Roseivirga sp. BDSF3-8: one gene and its partners. The protein of the gene in region 2 interacts with the protein of the main gene of each other region in a pairwise test. Links are inferred from orthologs where the notes say so. Each region holds a gene or a part of one and is shown on either strand. Other genes may lie near its edges.

Evidence for each region. The genes of interacting proteins can lie anywhere in the genome.
Region 1: the proteins of ung (region 2) and AB9P05_RS10210 interact in binary tests that used the Escherichia coli proteins (3 or more experiments, as listed by UniProt). The link is inferred for Roseivirga sp. BDSF3-8 from one-to-one orthologs.
Region 3: the proteins of ung (region 2) and AB9P05_RS23065 interact in binary tests that used the Escherichia coli proteins (3 or more experiments, as listed by UniProt). The link is inferred for Roseivirga sp. BDSF3-8 from one-to-one orthologs.

Annotation. Positions count from the first base shown.
Region 1 is NZ_JBGNFV010000001.1:2,455,412-2,459,319, forward strand. The notes cover bases 1-2,931. They hold AB9P05_RS10210 (nucleoside-diphosphate kinase), read right to left. Parts: upstream 1,711-2,931; coding sequence 1,291-1,710; downstream 1-1,290. Other genes in these bases: AB9P05_RS10200 (ScpA family protein), read left to right, coding at 1-128; AB9P05_RS10205 (lysylphosphatidylglycerol synthase transmembrane domain-containing protein), read left to right, coding at 129-1,268; AB9P05_RS10215 (bifunctional oligoribonuclease/PAP phosphatase NrnA), read left to right, coding at 1,902-2,931. Outside these bases: more of AB9P05_RS10215, read left to right, coding at 2,932-2,939; AB9P05_RS10220 (FKBP-type peptidyl-prolyl cis-trans isomerase), read left to right, coding at 2,932-3,858. UniProt on the Escherichia coli protein: Major role in the synthesis of nucleoside triphosphates other than ATP. The ATP gamma phosphate is transferred to the NDP beta phosphate via a ping-pong mechanism, using a phosphorylated active-site intermediate.
Region 2 is NZ_JBGNFV010000001.1:816,658-821,419, forward strand. The notes cover bases 760-3,565. They hold ung (uracil-DNA glycosylase), read right to left. Parts: upstream 2,591-3,565; coding sequence 1,928-2,590; downstream 760-1,927. Other genes in these bases: lepB (signal peptidase I), read left to right, coding at 760-1,871; apaG (Co2+/Mg2+ efflux protein ApaG), read left to right, coding at 2,711-3,097; AB9P05_RS03170 (O-methyltransferase), read left to right, coding at 3,108-3,565. Outside these bases: AB9P05_RS03145 (DUF5683 domain-containing protein), read left to right, coding at 1-26; dapB (4-hydroxy-tetrahydrodipicolinate reductase), read left to right, coding at 23-730; more of lepB, read left to right, coding at 756-759; more of AB9P05_RS03170, read left to right, coding at 3,566-3,905; AB9P05_RS03175 (methyltransferase domain-containing protein), read right to left, coding at 3,877-4,479; AB9P05_RS03180 (chromosome segregation protein SMC), read left to right, coding at 4,586-4,762. UniProt on the Escherichia coli protein: Excises uracil residues from the DNA which can arise as a result of misincorporation of dUMP residues by DNA polymerase or due to deamination of cytosine.
Region 3 is NZ_JBGNFV010000001.1:5,669,196-5,672,985, forward strand. What follows is about bases 1-2,813. They hold AB9P05_RS23065 (N-6 DNA methylase), read right to left. Parts: upstream 2,242-2,813; coding sequence 760-2,241; downstream 1-759. Other genes in these bases: AB9P05_RS23060 (restriction endonuclease), read right to left, coding at 1-758; AB9P05_RS23070 (hypothetical protein), read right to left, coding at 2,331-2,528; AB9P05_RS23075 (hypothetical protein), read right to left, coding at 2,558-2,813. In the rest of the region: more of AB9P05_RS23075, read right to left, coding at 2,814-2,968; AB9P05_RS23080 (STAS-like domain-containing protein), read right to left, coding at 2,987-3,322; AB9P05_RS23085 (hypothetical protein), read right to left, coding at 3,386-3,790. UniProt on the Escherichia coli protein: The subtype gamma methyltransferase (M) subunit of a type I restriction enzyme. The M and S subunits together form a methyltransferase (MTase) that methylates A-2 on the top and A-3 on the bottom strand of the sequence 5'-AACN(6)GTGC-3'.

The DNA.
Region 1 (3,908 bases), 1.6 Mb from region 2 along the record:
AGATCGCCGTCATTTTTAACTTTTTGGCCATACTGGAGCTCGTGCAGTTAAGTCTGATCACTATTCAGCTCGGCGAGGGCTTCAATAATTTTTGGATAAAAAAGCCTGAAAAGGAACTTGCCCACTAAATGGACATCGACTCTAAGAAGATATTCAAGACATTAAACCCTAAAAATGTATGGATACCGATCGTTATCGGTGTGGGTATAGTGTTCTATCTTTTTGCCAGCGATGAATCCATCCGGGTGGAAGACCTGAGGCTCGTCCTCAATGCCAAAACCCTCCCCATCATACTGGCCTTTCTGGTGCTGTTCATGCGGGATGCAGGCTATGTCGCCAGGCTTCGCACCATTACCGGCAAAGAGCTTTCATGGGGTAGTTGCGTATTCACCATCATTATGTGGGAGTTTGCCTCCGCCGTTACCCCCTCCGTGGTAGGCGGTACCGCCGTTGCCGTCTTTATTATGAATAAGGAAGGCCTTAATCTCGGCAAGTCCCTCGCCTTCGTTATGGTCACCGCCATCTTCGATAACCTCTTCTTTGTCGTCGCTGCCCCCCTCATTCTTCTCGTTACCGGAGGCGACATATTTCCGGAAGTAGCCACCATAGCCAAGCTCGGCATTAACCTTAAGGCCGTGTTTTACGTCAGCTACAGCCTTATCGCTTTCTACACCTCCGTTATGGCCTTCGCCCTTTTTGTGAGGCCACGCGGCTTCAAGTGGCTCCTTATCCGGCTTACCAGCAACCGCCTGTTAAAAAGGTGGCGCTACAAAGCCTATGAGCACGGCAACGAAATTATCATGGCAAGCGCCCAGCTCAAAGGTAAAGGCTTTGCCTACTGGTTTAAGATCTCCCTTTTCACCATTTTTATATGGTCAGCCAGGTACATCCTTCTCAATGCGCTCATGTCCGCATTTGCCGGCATCGACCTCAATGGTCACCTCACCATTTTCGCCCGGCAGATCATTCTCTGGATAGTTATGCTCTTCTCACCTACCCCCGGTAGCAGTGGTACCGCCGAGCTTGCCTTCCCCGTGTTCTTTGAGAACTTCCTCGGCAACTATACCATCGGCACCAACATCCTCTGGAGACTATTCACCTACTACCTCTACCTCCTGCTCGGAGCCCTCGTGCTTCCCCGCTGGATACGCAGAGTCTTTTTTAAGAAAAAGGCAGAAGAAGATAAGCTCAAAGCCCGGAAGGAAGAGAAAGCAAATAACGGCGGAGGCACAAAAAAAGCCGGCACCCACGGGGATACCGGCAATTAATTAATCTTTCCGATACCGGAGATTAGAACTTCTCCGTTTCAGCAAAGAAGAAGCTACCCTCGATAGCTGCGTTCTCATCACTGTCAGATCCGTGTACCGCATTAGCCTCGATAGACTTGGCAAACAGCTTGCGGATAGTGCCATCCTCTGCTTCAGCAGGGTTAGTAGCTCCGATAAGTTTACGGAAGTCCGCCACAGCATTGTCTTTTTCAAGGATCAGCGCCACAATAGGACCGCTGGACATATAAGATACCAAATCCTGATAAAATGGACGCTCCTTATGAACTGCATAGAAGGCTCCGGCGTTATCTGCCGTAAGTCTGGTAAGCTTCATGCTAACAATACGGAAGCCTGCTTCTTCCATCATTTTGAGGATCGCGCCTGTATTGCCTGCTTCGTAAGCGTCAGGCTTGATCATAGAAAATGTCCTGTTTCCTGCCATGTTGAGTCAATTTTGGAATAAAAACCGTATTTACGGCCGCAAAAATAGCATTTATATTTAATTATTAAGAGTGAAGGCAAAAAGCGCTCAGCAGCCCCGGTCAGGCCGGCCTGCTTTTGTTTTTATCTATTTTATTATCACTTTTGCACTTCACTGAGGTCAACCCCCCTGTCAAAAAAGGGTTATTGCCAATGCAAAATTTAGCATCTTTTAAAGAGTTCTTAAGCGTACCTCAGAAAGTCGTTATCACTACCCATCACAAGCCGGATGCGGATGCGCTGGGCAGTTCGTTAGGGCTGGCTGCTTTTCTGAAGAAGAAAGGCCATTCCGTAACCGTCATTACCCCTACAGATTATCCCCGCTTTTTGCACTGGATGAAGGGAAATGATGAAGTGATCGTCTTCAACGAGGGTAACGAGCAGCAATCGGCCAGCCTTATAGAAGAGGCTACAGCCATTTTCTGCCTGGATTTTTCTAATCTCCATCGTATCAATGAGCTCGGCGAGCTCGTTCGCAATGCTTCCGCTACCAAGGTCCTTATAGACCATCATGAAGAGCCGGAAGATTTTGCTGACTTTAGCAAATGGGATAAGAAAGCCGCCGCCACCGCCGAGCTGATCTATATGCTCATCCGTGATATGGAAGAGACAGATCTCCTCGATCCGGACATAGCCGATTGCCTCTATGCAGGTATCATGACCGATACCGGGTCTTTTAAGCACCCTAATACCACCCGCAATGTGCACATCATCACTGCTGACCTTATGGAGTACGGGGCCGATGTGAGCAAAGTATCCAAACTCATTTACGATACCAATAGCCTGGACAGGGTGCGTTTTATCGGATATGCCCTTAACGAAAAGCTTACCGTCTTACCCGAATACCGTACAGCCTACTTCGCCATATCTGCCGAAGAGCTAAAGCGCTTTAATAGTAAGACCGGTGATACCGAAGGCCTTGTTAACTATGCGCTCGGTATTGAAGGAATCACCCTGGCCGCTGTTATCATCGACCGTACAGAAGCCGTTAAAATGTCCTTTAGAAGCGTGGGTGACTTTAGTGTCAATAAGTTTGCCCGGGCCCATTTTGAAGGCGGAGGACACAAAAATGCCGCCGGTGGCAAATCCGATGACAGCCTCGAAAAAACAGTAGAAAAATTCGAGAGCCTGCTGGATGACTACAAAGACCAACTATTGCAAAACGGAAAACCGATCAACGAACATGCATAAAATTTTCAGACAGGCCGCATTTGCCGTTATGGCCCTGGCCGCAGCCACATCTTGCGATACCAAAGAGTATGAAACACTCGAAAGCGGTGTACAGTACAAGTACATCGAAGAAGGTGAAGGCGCCAGCCCCTCTCATGGTAAAGTAGTGGTAATGAAGTTTGCCTATACCGCTGATGATGGAGATGAGTTCTTCAGCAGCAGCGAAATGCCTAATGGTAATACCGTAATGGTGTATGACTCTACCATGATGGGCCAGAAAGGAAGTATTGAAGAAATCATCAGTATGATGCAGGTAGGCGATAGCGTAGAGGCTAAAGTCGGTGCCGAAACCTTCTTCAAAAAGACCTTTAACATGGATCAGCTTCCTGATACCGTTAAAGCCGAAGAGAACATCACCTTTAACATTCGCCTGGTAGAAGTAGCCGACCAGCAGGAGTACGCTGAGCGCATGAGCCGCGAGCAGACCCAAAAGGACGAGACCGCCATTGAAGAATACATTGCTGAGAACAACATGGAAGGCCTGGAAAAAACCGAATCAGGACTTCGCTACGTGATCACCGAAGAAGGTGACGGCCCAGAGGTTGAGCAAGGCGACAGCGTTAAGATCAACTACACAGGTTACCTGCTTGACGGTACCGTATTTGATTCCAGCATTGAAGAGACCGCCCGCGAAGCAGGCGTTTTCATGGAAGGCAGACCTTATGAGCCCATCGGCCTGCAGTATGGCATAACCCGCTTTATCCCCGGGTGGAACGAAGGCATTGGCTACCTGAGCGAAGGCGATAAAGCCACCCTTATTATCCCTAGTGCCCTGGCTTACGGAAATCAGAGACGCAGCGCACAGATTGGTCCTAACAGCATTCTTGTATTTGAGCTGAGTGTGACCGAAGTAAAGAAAAACACCGATACAGCGAACTAAGCGTATACAAAAACGCATTAAATACCAAAGCAGGCCCTGTGCCTGCTTTT
Region 2 (4,762 bases):
GACTTACAATTATCTTAGACAAATGAATATTCTCCTGATCGGATATGGAAAAATGGGTCATGCTATCGAAGAGATAGCAAAAGAAAGAGGCCATACCATTACCGGTGCACTCAATAGCGAGGAAGAAAGAAATGCCTGGAAAGGTGAGGCAGATGTGGCTATCGAGTTTAGCCAGCCGGATGCAGCTTTCGACAACATCCATTTTGCTATTGAAAGGGGGATACCCGTAGTATCAGGAACGACAGGATGGCTGGAGAGGCAACACGACGTGGCTACTCTTTGCGAAAAACACAATGGCGCCTTTTTTTATGCCTCTAATTACTCCATCGGTGTTAATATATTTTTCCGCGTAAACCGCTACCTCGCCGACATCATGGGTCAGCAAGAGGGGTATGATGTGGAAATGGAAGAGGTACACCACACGGAGAAAAAAGACGCTCCCAGCGGCACAGCCATTACTCTGGCAGAAGATATCATTGAACGTGTAAAGCAAAAAAGCCGTTGGGTAAACGAAACTACGGAGGAAAAAGACGCACTGGGAATTTCCTCATTGCGGATAGACAAGACACCGGGTACTCACACCGTTACCTATTCATCTGACATAGACTCCATCGAGATAAAGCACACGGCTCATAGCCGTAAAGGCTTTGCACTGGGTGCAGTAGTTGCGGCTGAATGGCTCAGCGGCAGACAGGGAGTATTTGGTATGGATGATATGTTGCCATTTTAATCCGGCAGCTTAAATCTCAGATCTGATGAGCATTTTGACAAAAAAAGGAAAGGCTGAAGGACAAACAAGCAGTAAGCCTAAGAAAAAAAAATCCCAAACCCGGGAGTGGGCCGATGCAATTTTGTTTGCGGTGATAGCTGCCACCATCATCAGATGGCTGTTTCTGGAAGCGTTCACCATACCTACCCCTTCTATGGAAAACAGCCTGCTTGTAGGCGATTTCTTATTTGTAAGTAAAATTCATTACGGTCCGCGTACTCCTAAGACCCCTCTGCAGGTACCTTTGACCCATCAGACAGTTTGGTTTACTGACATTCCCAGCTATGTAGACTGGCTACAGCTGCCTCAGTATCGCCTTCCCGGATTCTCTGAGATTACCCGCAATGACGTGATCGTGTTCAACTACCCAAAAGAGATGGAGCACCCGGTAGATCTGAAAACGAACTATATAAAAAGGGCGATAGGCATGCCTGGCGATGTTCTTGAGATCAAAGATGGCCAGGTTTACATCGACGGTAAAGCGGCAGAAAACCCTGAAGGCATGCAGTTTATGTACATCATAGTACCCAAGAGCGGTCGCCTTCCTGACCAGGTTTGGGACCGGGTAGAGGTAAACCCGGAAGATGTCATGACAGTGCAGGCAGGCTACCTGGCGGCTATGAAACCTGAAAATGCCGAAGCCCTCAGAAATTATTCAAATGTAAGCTCAGTTGAGCGCTACCCTTTTAAGGAGGGAGAACTGGCAGGAGATATATTTCCCAACCCAAGCCGTTATGCCTGGAACCCTGACTGGTACGGCCCTCTGGCAATTCCAGCCATGGGTGAAACAATGGAAGTCAATGACGAAATGCTTGCCCAGTTTGGCAGTACTATAGCTAATTATGAAGGGCACGACGATGTGCGTATCTCTGAGAATAAGCTTTATATAAATGGCGAGGAGATAACAGAATACAAATGGCGCCAGAACTACTACTTCATGATGGGGGATAACCGTCACAATTCAGAAGACAGTCGCTTCTGGGGCTTTGTGCCGGAAGATCATATTGTAGGTAAAGCGGCCTTCATCTGGCTATCGCTGGACAAAAATGAAAGTTTCTTCAACAAAGTACGCTGGAGTCGCATCTTCAATAAGATTGAATAACCCCAGCGGGGTAAAAAAAACATAGCCTGTCCGCTTCCTCCGGACAGGCTTTTTTATTACCAGTTTATCTGAGGCTGACCCTTTTCCGCCAGGTAAGCATTAGCCTTACTAAAATGGCGATTACCAAAAAAGCCCCGGTTAGCCGCAAAGGGCGAAGGGTGAGCAGACTTAAGTACACAGTGCTTGTTTTCATCTATGATTTCCCCCTTTTTTTGTGCGTAGGCTCCCCAAAGAAGGAAAACAACGTCCTGTTTTTCAGAAGAGACGGTTCTTATCACTGCATCAGTGAATTCCTCCCAGCCCTTTTTCTGGTGTGAGCCCGCCGTATTGGCACGAACAGTCAGCGTGGCATTAAGTAATAACACCCCCTGGTCCGCCCATCGCTCAAGGTTACCCGTCGGAGGTATCTCTTTCCCTAAGTCTGCCTTGATCTCTTTGAAAATATTGACGAGAGAGGGCGGCATTGGGATACCGTCTTTTACTGAAAAGCAGAGTCCATTAGCCTGGCCCTTGCCATGATAAGGGTCCTGGCCGATGATAACTACGCGCACCTGCTCAAAAGGGCAGTGATCAAAGGCCGCAAAGATCCGCTTGCCAGGGGGATAGACCGTATGCTGGCTATATTCATCCTTTACGAAGGATACCAAGCTTTTAAAATAAGGCTTATCAAATTCGGGGGCTAGTTTCTCCTTCCAGGAGGATTCCATCCTGACATCCATGTCCAGCTGATTATTCAGATATGAAATGTATTATTTTGGCGGGATTATAGCGAAATGGTATGGAAACTTATAATTATTTTTGATGTTTAAGATCAGTAACCTGTATATAAGCAGCAATTCATGGTCAGGGAAATAACCGAAGGCATTAAAGTAAGTGTAGTGACGGAATATCAACCGGAATACTCTAGTCCGTCACAGATGCATTTTGTATTTACCTACCGTATCACAATAGAAAACGGCAGCGAATACACCATTCAGCTTCTGCGAAGGCACTGGTTTATCCATGATGCTAACAGCACGGTACGTGAGGTGGAAGGTCAGGGGGTAGTAGGACAGCAGCCTGTACTGGAACCGGGACAGACTCACCAGTATGTCTCCGGCTGCAACCTCAAATCCGGCGTAGGAAAAATGTATGGCACTTATCTGATGGAGCGTGTGGTAGATGGTAAGCAGTTTAAAGTGACCATACCCGAGTTCACCATGGTGGCCCCCTTCCGCATGAACTAGTAATTTGCCAATGTTCGACCCTGCTTATCGATTTTTATGGCACTGGCTGCATAGAGTGGATGCTCACAGCCTGCACTCCCCCTTGTTTTTCCAGTTTTATAATAAGGTAATACGGCCGAAAAAAGTCAGACCTCTCCCTGAAACAGTTGATTCGCTGATAGTGCAGGCAAAAAAAGATGGCCGGATAATAAACAGAAATGACCTTGGTGCCGGCTCTAAAGCACATGGTAATGAGGTAACAGTAGCTACCCTGGCCAAAAACAGTACTAGCACCCGACCGGTACGCCAGCTATTGCTAAATCTAACCTGTTGGTTAAACTCAGATACCATACTGGAGCTTGGCACCTCGCTGGGCTTTTCTGCACTCACGATGGCTTCAGCCAGACCGGAAGCCAATCTATTTACGGTAGAAGGCTGCCCCCAAACAGCAGCTATTGCTCAGGAAAATTTTAGCAAAGCTGCTGTCTCAACCATTGATCTCCACGTGGGTAACATTGACGATATCCTCCCTGATATATTGGATCAAGCTGGCCAAATCGACCTGGCTTACCTTGATGCAAATCACCAGTATGCCCCTACTCTCTCCTATTTTGATATGATCAGACCCTACCTGCACAGTGGCTCTGTGGTAGTCATAGGCGATATCTCATGGAGTAAAGAGATGCAGCGGGCCTGGCAGGAAATAAAATCGCGGCCTGAGGCAACTGCTACTGCAGATTTGCTGGATGTAGGAGTCGTGTTTATAACGCCTCTCCCCTACCGACTGTCTTACGCCATGGCTATGCCACGGGCTTCTGTAGCTCGATAAAAAGCTCTCTGTTCTGCCTGGGCGGGAGACTATTTTTGCAGCGCTCGAAGTGCAGAAAGTCGAAATATGATTTAAAATAGCCTTCGTACTCCTCTCTGAAACCACCAAAAGGAGGATGGTCGGTAAAGAGCGTGTCTTCAAAAAGAACCCCGGCAAGCTTTCCTCCGGGACGTAGCAATTCATTCATCTTTTCTGCATATGAAGTGCGCAATGCCGGGTTTAGTGCACAAAAGAACGTTTGCTCTACGATCAGGTCATAACTTCCTTCAAGGTCAAAGAAGTCTTTAAGAATAAGGTGTTCATCAGGAAAGGAGGGTGCTCTATACTTTAGATTTTTTAGTGGCACAGCAGATACATCCACTACCTGAACGTTTCGGAAGCCTTGCTCATGCAAATACTCTGCCTCATAGGCATTTCCTGCCCCAGGGATTAATATGTAAATATCTTTGTTATCTAATTGATCAAAGTAAGCCTTCAGAGGAGGCGTGATCGTTCCCACATCCCATTGGGTTTCTTGTTGATCATAGCGGTTAGTCCAGTAGGTAGAATCAAGGTTTTGGATATCTTCCTGCATAAATAAAAAAATAGGTATTTTTTAAGGATAAAAACAGCTCAATACATCTTTAGGCGGAACTAATTTTATACTTTCGCGTTAATTAAGTCTGAAAATTTTTAGCATCATGACAGATAATAAATCAGCAAAGCCTGAGAAAAAGAGCGGTAAGGGAAAGATTGTAATCCTTGTAATAGTAGCCGCTATTTTGCTAATTATCAACGGTGTTCAGTTCTTTCTGAACCAACAGGAAGAAGAAGCGCTCAAGTCTGATATGACAGAGATGTCTAATGAAAAGGCAGCA
Region 3 (3,790 bases), 4.9 Mb from region 2 along the record:
ATGGGTGTAGCACCATCCCGTGAAGCTTCCTGCTGGGCAGCCCTGGTATAGGTACCGGTAGTAATCATAATCCCTTTTTCTGCTTTACCCATAATAGCACTACGAAAGTCTCCTATTTGGGCACGACTCACCGATCCTTTGTAGCGCTTGCTCTGGAAGGCTATCTTCATGGTAACGAAAGGATTGATCTCGAGCACACCGAATCCGTCTATGCCCCCGTCAGCTCCCTTAGGCGTAACAGACAGGCTTACAAAACCGTGCTCACGCAATAGCTCCATACATATGTATTCGAAGCCTTCCGGTGATACGCTCTTCAGGACAGACAGCAGGTCATCTTCCGCTGAAAATGTGATCTCGTCAGGGGCTTCAGTGCTTTCTTCCTTTGCCACCTGCTGCTTCCCTGCCTTTTCCTCCCTGATCTGCCGGTTTATCTCTACCCACTTCAGGAATATCTCCCGGGCCTCTTCTTCAGTCAGCGAGGTTTTCTTGCCTTTCTCGGTAAGGCGCCAGGTGCCGCGTATGGATGAGTCCAGCAGGCCTTCCCATACCAGGTACTGCCGCGCCCAGGCTACCTGGTTATGAAAGCGGTTAGTGCCTGACTTCAGCGTGGCATCAAGGGTTCTTTCCTTAAGGCCTTTCATTTCGGCGATCTTTTCAGATACTTCGCGCGGCTTGCCGGAGTAGCCCAGCTCACGCAGGGCATCGAGCAAAGGACCAAACCACTTGATGAATTCGGCTTGTTTTTTCTTTTGGGGCATATCAGTCTTCCAATTCTTTCCCTATGGTTCTGAAGCTTTCCAGGGCTGCTTCCAGGTCTTCTATAATCTCTGCTGCAAGGGTGTCTGGATCGGGCAGGTTGTCCATATCGGTGAGTGTGTCGTCACGCAGCCAGAAGAGGTCCAGGCTGGCTTTGTCACGTGCCACCAGCTCTTCATAGGTATAACGGCGCCAGCGGCCGTCAGGCTTTTCTTCGCTCCACAGCTCCTTGCGGTGGTGCCGGTTGTCAGGGTTATAGCAATTGATAAAGTCCTGCAGGTCGGCCAGCCGCATGGGGTTTTTCTTGAGGGTGTGGTGCACATTGGTACGATAGTCGTAGTACCACACCTCTTTAGTCCAGGGGTCTTTGGCGGCTGTTTTAGCGGTAAAAAAGAGCACGTTTGCCTTTACACCCTGTGCGTAAAAGATGCCGGTAGGCAGGCGCAGCACGGTATGCAGCTCGCAGGTCTGCATGAGTTTGCGGCGCACGGTCTCTCCTGCCCCACCTTCAAATAATACGTTATCCGGAAGTACTACGGCAGCCTCTCCACCGGGCTTTAGCATACTGACGATATGCTGCAGAAAGTTAAGCTGCTTGTTGCTGGTACTGGTCCAGAAGTCCTGGCGGTTCACGTACAGGTCTTCTTTTTCCTCATCGCCCTCCTCGTTGGTGTAGGTCACGGAGCTTTTACGGCCAAAGGGCGGGTTGGCCAGTACGTAGTCGAAGCTTTCGGAAGGCTTGGTAAGCAGGGAGTCGCCACGGGTTATGGGCAGGCGGTGGCTGTCCATTTTGCCAATGTTATGCAGAAAAAGGTTCATAAGCCCTAACTTGGCAGTAGCTGATACAAGCTCCCAGCCGTAGAAGGTCTTTTCTTTGAGAAACTGCTTCTGCTCGCGGTTCAGCGACTGCGCGGCTATATGATCATAGGCACTCAGGAAAAACCCGCCGGTGCCACAGGCCGGATCGGCAATGGTGCGCATTGGCTGTGGCTGCAGGCAGGCTACCATGGCTTGTATCAGGGGGCGTGGCGTAAAGTACTGCCCGGCACCGCTTTTGGTATCTTCGGCATTCTTTTGCAGCAGGCCTTCATATATATCTCCCTTTACGTCGGTGTCCATGCCCGTCCACTGCTCCTGGTCTATCAGTTTTACGAGGCGATAGAGCTTGGCGGGGTCCTGTATTTTATTCTGGGCTTTGGTAAATATCTGCCCGAGCATGCCTTTTTTCTTTCCCAGGGCCTGCAGTGTAGCACGGTAATGCTCTTCCAGTTCAGCACCGGTAAGCTTACTAAGCGCAGGCCAGGCATACTCTGCGGGCAGCCCGGTGTCGCGGTTGTAGGGAGGCTTACTGTATTCATCAGCCATTTTCAGGAACAGCAGGTAGGTAATCTGCTCCAGGTAGTCGCCGTAGCCAATGCCTTCATCGCGAAGGGTATGGCAGTAGTTCCATATTTTTTGGGTAATGGCGTGGGTACTCATATACATTGTTATGTGGTACCTCAAAGATAATGGCTCGTTAGAAAATAGTCGGGTTTTAATGGGAAAGTGTTATTGGCCGGGGTGATTTATATAGCTTACCGGTGTCTGCGATTAGAGCGGTCGAGTAAGTAGTCGTTTTCTGTAAAGATGTGGCTGTCCCGGAAGTTAAAGTCACCATCGTGTGTAACGATAGCAATGGGCCTGGGCTGGCTTTCAGCCATAATCTGCATGTGCCGGTGATAGTACAGGTCGTTAAAGTCATGGGCGGCAGACAAATCCTGTAGTAGCTGCATGGGGGCTACCTTTTCCAGGCAGTCATCGGCTACATAGATAAAACTCTGCAGATTTTTATTTTACGCTTTAATGTTCTGTGAGTCTGATTAAAATGCTCACAGTTCCGCTTACGATAGTGATGCTTATACTTAAAGTCCCTGGGCTCCTTACCACTTTCTTCCAGGTAGGCATCGTATCCCAGTTTCATGTAGCGGTTGTAGATCTCAGAGATGAGCAGGCTGGTCAGGATGATAAGGGGCTTTTCTCTGTTGCCGGACTCCTCCAGTACTTCTCCAAAGAAATCATTATAGGCCTGATCGCTATTTTTGCTGTGTCGTACATCATCAAACTCCGCATCATCATAAATGAGGTAAGTAAGCCAGACATTAGCATCCAGGAAGAAAAGGGAATAATCTTCAAACCTGACTTTATTCAGGCTGCGAATAGCAGGTTGGGGCATATATAAAAGATGGGAAACTTAATCTTCAAAAAGGCTGGCTACCTGCTCACTAGCGATACGGCGCTTCTCAGGTGACTTGGCACGCTCTATCACTTCAGCCACCAGCGTATCTATGTCTTCCTGATCCATATTTTTGATATGGATGTGCTGCTCACGGCCATTATTGCGGGTAACGAGCTTGCCTATAGCGGGGTGCAAAAAGGCGGTGGTAAGACTGCAAATGCCATTAAAATCCAATACAATATCCTCACAAGGCGCGGTAGACGACGCTACCTCCTCATATACCTTCATGCCTTTGCTATGCAGAATAGCATTACGTGAACTGATGATATCGAGAATAGTGAACGTTTTCATGGCTTTGCTAATTTAGTTCGCAAATCTAATAGAATATGATGAATAATTCGCGGTTTTCCTAACTTAATAACGAAAAACAAGATGAACTGTTGTGCCGGGAAACTCATGCTCAAGATGATATGTAGTCTTTCCTTTCTCCGGACAGTACTTCCAATAACAGTCCCCGGAAACAATATGAAGTTCTCCCATATGGTTCATACACTCGCTTAAAATAGTCGATAAGCCCAGGCCCCCTTTGGCTTCTGTCTTAGTAGAATTGCCCTGAAGAGCCCATTCTATAGCCTGAAGAGATGTACTAATATTATTATCAAAATTACTAACATTATTAAGAAAGCCAATACCTACATCACATAAAGTGAATACAAATTTCTTTTTGCCGGGAAAATACTGTCCGCAGGTGTAAATCGGTTCGGTAGTCTCGGCGTGCAGGGCCACATTAGAAAATATCTCCTGGTAGCGGCGTGTTAA